DNA from 2 places in the Arthrobacter sp. TmtSoilC79 genome. Region 1 is predicted to be linked to the other one. Evidence: riboswitches for the same ligand, from Rfam matches in the RefSeq annotation. Region 1 holds a riboswitch; the other holds the start of a gene.
The links. A riboswitch is a leader RNA that binds a small molecule or an ion and turns the genes downstream of it on or off. The one in region 1 is predicted to bind S-adenosylmethionine.
Positions count from the first base shown of each region.

Region 2: linked by a shared signal. The riboswitch ahead of AC6JA3_RS08025 (aminotransferase class V-fold PLP-dependent enzyme) and the one ahead of AC6JA3_RS02740 (DUF1737 domain-containing protein) in region 1 are both predicted to bind S-adenosylmethionine.

Region 1 covers NZ_AP046051.1:566,777-571,181, forward strand. The annotation lists gene AC6JA3_RS02725 (glutamate--cysteine ligase 2) at 1-216, shown strand, start outside; gene AC6JA3_RS02730 (O-succinylhomoserine sulfhydrylase) at 318-1,526, opposite strand; gene AC6JA3_RS02735 (rhodanese-like domain-containing protein) at 1,527-1,937, opposite strand; gene AC6JA3_RS02740 (DUF1737 domain-containing protein) at 1,934-2,200, opposite strand; SAM riboswitch class IV at 2,214-2,326, opposite strand; gene AC6JA3_RS02745 (NtaA/DmoA family FMN-dependent monooxygenase) at 2,492-3,820, shown strand; gene AC6JA3_RS02750 (aromatic amino acid ammonia-lyase) at 3,820-4,405, shown strand, end outside.
Region 2 covers NZ_AP046051.1:1,730,048-1,734,452, forward strand. The annotation lists gene AC6JA3_RS08015 (metal-dependent transcriptional regulator) at 1-47, opposite strand, end outside; gene AC6JA3_RS08020 (class I SAM-dependent methyltransferase) at 57-881, opposite strand; gene AC6JA3_RS08025 (aminotransferase class V-fold PLP-dependent enzyme) at 1,031-2,440, opposite strand; SAM riboswitch class IV at 2,472-2,585, opposite strand; gene hisN (histidinol-phosphatase) at 2,768-3,580, opposite strand; gene rsgA (ribosome small subunit-dependent GTPase A) at 3,635-4,405, opposite strand, start outside.

The DNA.
Region 1 (4,405 bases):
TTGCTGGATCGGGGCAATGGCGCCCACGAGCAGCGGGAAGCGGCGGTGCGCTTTACCAACAGGAGGCACGGCGGTCAGAGCCAGGCGGGTAGTCCGCCTACCGCGGAAGCCTTGGCCGCCGTCGTCGGGCATGCAGCGAAGGTGACGGTCCGCGGAACCTCTGCCGACGCGCACAAGGAGCCCGCGCCGACGCTGGCCAGGGTCAGGCGGCCCTAGGTCCGCAGGTTTCCCCGGTCTTCCGTGGACTTCGCCACCGTGCCGGCAGCGTTGACTGCTCCGGCACGGTGGGAAGGAAGGATGCTTCCCCGGCTGCAGGATCAGACCTGCTTGAGGGCCTTCTCCAGGTCCAGGATGAGGTCGTCCACGTCTTCCAGGCCCACAGACAAACGGACCACGCCGTCGCTGAGGCCGATCGCGGCCCGGCCCTCCGGACCCATGGCCCGGTGGGTGGTGGTGGCCGGGTGGGTGATGAGTGACTTGGAGTCACCGAGGTTGTTGGAAATGTCCACCACGCGCAGCCCATCGAGCAAGGCGAACGCAGCCTCCTTGGCTGAGCGTCCGGCCGAAGGCGACAACTCGAACGTCAGCACCGTACCGCCGGCCTTCATCTGTTTCGCGGCAAGCTCGTACTGCGGGTGGGACTTCAGCAGCGGGTATTTGACCCAGCTGATGGCGGGTTGCTGCTCAAGCCACTCTGCGATCTTCAAAGCCGATGCCGAGCTGTGGTTTACCCGCAGGCCGATGGTCTCCAAACCCTTGGTCAGCACCCAGGCATTGAACGCGGACAGCGACGGGCCGGTGTGCCGCATGAGCTGCTTGACCGGGCCGTCGATGAACTCCTTGGTCCCCAGGATCGCGCCGCCCAGAACACGGCCCTGGCCGTCGATGTGCTTGGTGCCTGAGTACACAATCACGTCCGCGCCCAGCTCACCGCAGCGCTGCAGCAGGGGAGTGGCGAAGACGTTGTCGACGACGACGGTCGCCCCGGCGGCATGCGCCAGTTCGCTGACGGCCGCGATGTCCACGATTTCCTGCATGGGGTTGGACGGTGACTCGAAGAAGACGGCGGTGGTCGGCTCCGAGAGGGCTTCACGCCATTGGTCCAGATCCGGGCCATCCACGAATACCGTCTCCACGCCCCAGCGGGGCAGGATCTCATTGAGGATCACAAAGCAGGAACCGAACAAGGAACGGGCGGCCACCACGCGGTCGCCGGCAGCCAGCAAGGCACCCAAGGCGGTGAACACCGCGGACATGCCGGACGCCGTCGCAAAGCATGCCTCGGTTCCTTCGAGCAGCCGCAGCCGCTCCTGGAAGGTGGCCACGGACGGGTTGCCGTAGCGGGAGTAGACGAAGCGTTCGTCCTCGCCGGTGAAGGCACGTTCGGCCGCAGCGGCTGACTCATAGACAAAGCCGGAGTTCAGGAAAACCGGCTCGGAGGTTTCCTGGAAATTGGTACGGTCAAGACCACCGCGAACGGCCTGGGTGTCAGGGCTCCAGCCGGCGGCGTCGGGATTGAATGTCACTTACTCGGTCCCCAGGTTCGTCGGCAGGCCGCGGTTTTTCCAGCCGTTTACGGTGCGCTCGCCGTAGCGGTCCGGTTCGCCTTCAAAGCCTTCAAGGACGTTGTAGGCCGTGAAGCCGGCTCGCGTCGCGGCGATCGCGGCGGAGATGGAGCGCTGGCCGGAGCGGCAGATGAAGACGAGCTCCACGGCTTCGTCCTCGGGTGCCTGCTGCTGCAGGTCCTCGATGAAGCGGGAGTTGGGGATGCCGCCGGCGAGGTTCCACTGGATGAAGAGGGGATCGTTCTCCGTGGCTTTGGTGTCCGGGATGCCGATGTGGGCCCATTCGCCCTCGGTGCGGACATCCACCAGGATGGCGCCTTGTTCAAGCTTGGCCCACGCGTCCTGTGGGGTCAGGTCACCTGCGTAGCTCATGCGTGGCCCTCGAATGCTTCTTCGTCGTCGTAGTTCTCAAGCTGGTCCACTGCGTTGGCTACGGCCGCGTCAGCGTTGGCGATCGCAGCGGGAAGGACAATGGCTTGGGCAACAATGACGGTGGTGCCGTTGAACGTTGCTGCCGGGCTGCCATGGAGCACATAGCCCTCGGCGAGTGCGCTATGGATACGCTCACAAAATTCACGGTTGTCCGGGCCTGTAATCAGGCGGTAGGAGAGTTTTTCTTCAGTGGGTTCAGGCATTGCTGGTGCTCCTCAGTCACGCTTGCAGTTCGAATTTGTCGATACGCCGAGTAGTCACCTGAGGCACCCCGCCGGAGAGAGGGTTGCCGACCAGCAAGTCAGGGCTTTGCGCTGGTACTCATTACTCAAGAAAAACGTAACATCGACCGGCCTTGGGCCGCACTTGCGTGCTGTTCTCCGGCCGTCATGTTGCGTAATCGGGGGCTGCCCGGGACCTCACCAAATGTGACGTCCCGGGAGCATAATTGACCCAGTACGACCCCCTGTAACTTCGCATGAAATCAGGTCGCGGTGAACGGACAGAGCAGTTCTACACTCAAGCCCATGCTGCACTTTGGATGGTTTGTAGGCCACGGATTCGGTGTCCAGGGGTGGGGGACGCCGGGCTACGGCCTGGGCTACGACTGGAAGAAACCCGCCCTGTACCAGGACGCAGTCCGGGCGTTCGAACAATCCGGTTTGGACCTCTTCATCATTGAGGATTCCCTCACCGTGCCGGACACGTACGGCGGATCGGCGGAGGTCTCCCTGGCTCATGCCTCCTTCGCGCCCAAGCATGATCCCCTGGCGCTGGTCCCGTATCTTCTGTCCGCCACCGAGCACCTGGGGATCGTCCCGACGGTCAGCGCGTCCTTTTATCCGCCCTTCACAGCCGCCCGGCTCCTGGCCACGCTGCAACACTTCTCGGAAGGGCAGCTGGGCTGGAACGTGGTGACGTCCGGCAGCGACCTCGCCGCGCAGAACTACGGGCTGGACCAGCAGATCGAACACGACCTCCGGTATGAAAAGGCGGAGGAATTCGTCGACGTCGTCAGGCGGCTCTGGCGGAGTTGGGAACCTGGCGCTGTGGTTGAGGATGTGGAAGCCGGCATGTTCGCGGACCACAGCAAAGTGCATCCGATCAACCACCACGGCGACTTCTTCAAGGTACGCGGTCCCCTGAACACGGCGCCTTTGCCTGAAGAACCCGTGTTGGTGCAGGCCGGCGCGTCACCGCGGGGGAAGGCGTTCGCAGGTGGCCATGCCGACGTCGCCATTGCCTTGGCCCGCGGCGTTGACGGTATGAAGGCCTACCGGGACTCCATCCGTGCCGAGGCCGCCAAGGCAGGCAGGAACCCCGACGACGTCAAGGTACTTTTCGTCCTGAAGCCCACCGTGGTTGGCTCAACTGCCGAAGCTGAGGACTTGCGGGCCCAGCGCCGTGAACTCACCCAGCGGGACATCGACAGCCAGCTCAACTCCATTTCGTATCTTTCGGTGATCGACTTCAAACAATTCGACCTCGATGCTCCACTGCCGGAACTGAGTACCAACAGCAACCAGGGGACCTTGGAACACTTCGCCAAGGCGGCGCCTCCCGGTTCCACTTTGCGTGAGATCCTGCAGGCCCGGAGCGGCGGGGCAGGGGATTCGATCATCGGCACCGTGGGCCAGATTGCCGACTACCTTGAGTCCACCGGCTCCGAGGTGGGCGGCGACGGGTTCCTCTTTTCCGGTTTCGTGGATCCGGTGACGGTCCATGGGGTACTGGATAAACTCACTCCCGAACTGCGGCGCCGTGGCCTGTTGAGGAAGAGTTACGGCAATGGTGGGTTCCGGCAGAACCTCCTGGACTTTTGATGGCCTCTGCTGGGCCCCGCGCCCTTCATTTGGGAACGACGCCGATTTCCGCGCGGAGTGTTGCCCTAACGGCTGAGTCCTCGTTCCACGTGAAACTCAACCAAGATGCGTTGACTCTGATGACCCGCTCACGGGATGTTCTGGAGCATGCGGCGGCCTCCGGACAGCGGGTCTACGGGCTCAACACTTTGCTTGGATCCGGCAGGGATACCGCTGTGGAGGAGAAGTCGCTGCTGGCGTATCAAATCCAAGTCGTCAGGTATCACAACAGCGGCGTGGGCTCCTACTTGGACCGTTCCGCTGCCCGCGCTGTGATCCTGGCCCGGCTCATCGGGTTCAGCCGGGGAGGTTCCGGCGTGCGCCCGGAAACAGCCGCTTTCTATGGGGAGATGCTGAACCGTGGAGTCCTTCCCGCCATCCCGCGCGAAGGCTCTGTGGGTTCCTCGGACCTCACCCAGCTGGCCGCCGTCGCAGCCGTTGCCATTGGTGAGGGCCAAGCCTTCGACGCCGACGGCACTTTGATCCCCGGAGCCAAAGCGCTCGCCGACGCCGGCCTGCAGCCACTGGTCCTAGCGCCCGGCGAAG
Region 2 (4,405 bases), 1.2 Mb from region 1:
ACCTTGACGTAGTCCTCGATCGAGGAGGAGGGCGTACTGGTCTTCACATCCCAAGCCTACCGTGGAAGGGGTCCGGAGTTCCTGGATGCACGCCACGTCTGGGTCACGTACGGCACCTTGATGGTCTCTTCGGCCACGTATCCGAGGTGCTCGTAGAGGTACCATTCCAGGTTCCCCATCACTTTGGCCCTCGTGGCATCGTTGGCCCGGAGGTAATAGCTCCGGGATTTGGTCAACTCCATGATGTCGTTCGGCGTCAAGGCGTCTTCCCACCGGGTGAAGTGACTTTCCAGGCCGGTGAACTCCGGGCCGACGACTGGCCGGAAGCCAGGCTTGTGGACATCCCCTGCATGCATGATGCGCGAGAGCCGATGTACCCAGGGGACCTCGGTATCCAACTGGTTCCAGATCAGGCCCAAGGTGCCATGCGGCCTCAGGATTCGGGCAATTTCCGTACTCGCTGCGAGCGGTTCGCACCAGTGCCAGGCCTGGGCGACACTGACGACGTCGAATGCTGAGTCCGCCAGTCCGGTTGACTCGGCAGTTCCCTCCAACGCGACGACGTTGGGGTGGGACTTCCGCAGCTGGTCCAGCATGTCGGTGGAAGGATCGACGGCGGCAACGTCCAGTCCGCGCTCCACGAGCAGTGCCGTGAACTTGCCCGTCCCCGCTCCGATGTCTGCGGCTGTCCCGGCTCCTTCGGGAACCAGCCACTCGACGGAGTCCAGGGGATACCCGGGCCGTACGCGATCGTAGTGCTCTCCGCCATCCTGGAAGCTTTGGCCGAATTCATGGCGGCGGTGGGCATGAAGCTTGGGTCCACGTGGTCCGGCCGGTGCGGGAATGGCGGGCCGCCCGTTCGAGGCAGCCGTAGAACGTATCGCCACCAAAGACTCCTTCACAGGCTCGCCAAAAAGGTACCCTACGAATTTACCGCAGCGGACACGACCTGATGCCTCACGTCCGGGAAGCCCACCGGTCCCGATGGAGCGGCTTGCCCCACGGTGATGTCTTAGTCGGCGGTGGCGCTCTAGTCCACGGTGCAGGGAGCGGCACCAGCTGTGCCGGGAGTATTGGGAGCCCACTCGGGGTAGGTGCGGTGGTCATTGGCAGGTACCCAGCGGCCTTCGTCCACCACGTAGTCCCAGCCAAGTCCGTTGTCCTTGAGGTTCTCGATGCCCGCCAGCAGCCTTGTGGCGTCCTCCAGGCGGGAGCCAACGCCAAAGCTTGCACGCAGGGATCCCGAGGGAAGGCCCAGGCGCTTGAGTAACGGGTGGGCGCAGAAGCGGCCGTCCCGGAGGCCAACGCCGTGCTCGGCGGCCAGGTAGGCGGCGACCAAACCGGCGTCGAATCCTTCCACGGAGAAGTTGACGACGCCAATGGTGTCCACGGAGTCGGAGAAGATCCGGTGGACCGTCACTCCGTCAATGGCCTCAAGACCGTCCACCAGGTAGGAGCGGATGGCGGCCTCGTGGGAGTGCCAGGCCTCCTGGTCCAGTCCGGCGAGGACCTGCGTCGCCCGTGCAAGGGTTGCGGCGCCGAGCACGTTGGGGGAGCCGCCCTCGTGACGGGCGGGTCCGGTGGCCCAACTGACGGAGTCCAGTCGGGCTTCACGGACGGCGCCTCCACCGGCCAGGTGCGGGGTGCCGGCGTCGAGCCAGTCCGGACGGCCCACCACTACACCGGCACCGAAGGGCGCGTACAACTTGTGGCCCGAGAAAACGATGTAGTCGACGTCGGCTTCGGTGATGTTGATCCTGCGGTGGGGCGCCAGCTGGGCTGCATCCACCACGATCCTGGCGCCGTACTCATGTGCCAGAGAAGCGAGTTCGGCTATCGGGAGGATCTCACCGGTGACGTTCGAGGCACCGGTGACAGCAAGCAGGCTGACCCCGCCCTGCGCCAACTCGGCACGAAGCTTGTCCAGCGTGGCAGTCAATGTGGAGGCCGCTACCACGCTGCGGTGCGGTACGCCTTGCCAGGGGAGCAGGTTGGCGTGGTGCTCGATGTCCAGGTAGAGGACTTCGCCGGAGAACCGGCCATCGGTCTGCGGAAGGCAGCCGGCCAAAAGGTTCAGGGAATCGGTGGTGTTCCGCGTAAAAATGACGGAATCGTCCGGGCGCCCACCCACGAAGTCGCGCACGATGTTCCGCGAGTTTTCATAGACCGAGGTACTGATCTGTGAAGCATAACCAGCGCCGCGGTGCACGCTGGCGTAGTAGGGCAGGACCTCGTTGAGATATGCAGAGACGATGGTCAGCGCCGGAGCCGATGCTCCATAGTCCAGGTTGGCGTAACGAACGTGGCCGCCTTGGATCAGCGGGGCCTGCAGCTCGGCGCCTGTGACCGCGGCGAGCGGGCGGATTGCAGCAGCTGCCGGTGACGGGGCTTCTTCGACAAAGGAAGGAATGGCGTTGGCATCGAACGTGACGGTACTCATGGGACCTCATTCAAGAGGGACCCCCATAGGGGATCCGCGCTTGCCGCATCCGTTCCGGACCGGCCGGGTCGTCACCCGGGGCACCCCACCGCGAATGGAGGGTTGCCGGCCAGCAAACCGGGGTTTAGCGCTGGCACTCGTGACCTGTAAAAAAGGTTAGGGCACCTCCAGCGGCCCTCCAAAGTCGCCGCGCAATGTTAAGCACTTTGTTACGGCAGGCTTGTAAAACGGAACTTTGACGAAGAAAAAACGGCAGACGCCCACCAAAGGGGGCATCTGCCGTCGAATATTCGCTGAAAGGACCTAAACGTTGCCAGCGGACTGGAACTAGAGGAGATCGTCCAAACCTGGGTTGAGACGCTTGAGTACCTCTGAGTGCAGGATTGAATTGGTCGCCAGTGCGTTGCCGCCGAAAGGGCCGTCCTCGCCTTCAAGGGAGGTAAAGCGGCCACCGGCCTCAGTCACGATCGGGACGAGGGCCGCCATGTCGTAGAGGTTCAGTTCGGGCTCGCAGGCGATGTCCACGGCACCCTCGGCGACGAGGCAGTAGGACCAAAAGTCACCGTAGGCGCGGGTTCGCCAGACGTCCTCCGTCAGTCCAAGGAACTCGTCCAGGTTGCCGCGTTCCTTCCAACCGGACAGGCTCGAGTACGACAACGAGGCATCGGAGAGCTGGGTGACGTTGGAGACCTTCAACCGCGTGGCCGCAGCCAGGGACCGGCCCATGTAGGCACCCATGTCCTTGGCGGCCCACCAGCGCTTGCCCAAGGCGGGGGCGCTGACAACACCCACAACCGGTTCTCCCTCATCAACCAACGCGATCAACGTAGCCCACACCGGTACACCCCGGACAAAGTTCTTGGTGCCATCGATGGGATCAATGATCCAACGGCGCGAGCCATGTCCGGTGCTGCCAAATTCCTCACCCAGGACTGCATCGCGGGGACGCGAACGCGAGAGTTGACCCCGGATGGCTTCCTCGGCCGCTTTGTCAGCGTCAGTGACAGGGGTGAGGTCGGGCTTGGTTTCGATCTTGAGGTCCAAAGCCTTGAAGCGATCCATGGTTTGGGCATCGACGGAATCAGCGAGGACGTGGGCAAGGCGCAGGTCATCGTTGTAGGTGGAAACGGGATGGGTCATGCCACCAAACTATCCTGAAACATTCGCTGCGGGGGGAGGTGAAGCCCCAAACGATCAGTTGACGGTGCCCAGTTCCTTGGTCTCTTTTGCTTCCAACCGTGGGTCCGCACCCAGCAGCCGGCGCAGCGAAGCCAACCGCGCCACACCCGACGGTCCGGCATGGCCCTCGTTCACCCATGAATCCAGTCCACAGTTGATGGCGGTGGCATCGTGCTTGCAGCCCCGTTCGCAAGCCTCGGTTCCAGGCTCGAGATCCGGGAAGGAATGCAGAATCCGGTCCGGATCCACGTGGGCAAGGCCGAAGGACCTGATGCCGGGAGTGTCGATGATCCAGCTGCCGGCCGGGGCGTCGGATAGTTTCAGGGCCAAGGCGGAGGAGGAAGTATGCCGGCCACGGCCTGTGACGGCATTGACGCCGCCGGTGGCCCGCTCTGCCCCCGTCAGGGCATTGACCATGGTGGACTTGCCGACGCCTGAATGGCCGAGCATCACGGTGACTTTTCCGCCGAGGTGGGAGCGCAGCTGCGCTACGGCATCCCTGTCCAGCCGGGCCGAGAGGCCGTCGTCGGATCGGGCGTCGATGCCGCCTGCTTCGGAGTCGGCGGTGCGGCTGATGATCACCGGGAAGTCCAGGCTGAGGTAGTTGGCGAGCAGTTCCGCTGGATCCTTGACATCCGCCTTGGTGATAAGGAGCAACGGCTCAATGCCGGCGTCGTAGGCTGCCACCAGGGCGCGATCGATGAACCCGGTGCGCGGTTCGGGGTTGGCGGCCGCCACCACAATGACCAACTGATCGGCATTGGCCACCACCACCCGTTCGATCGG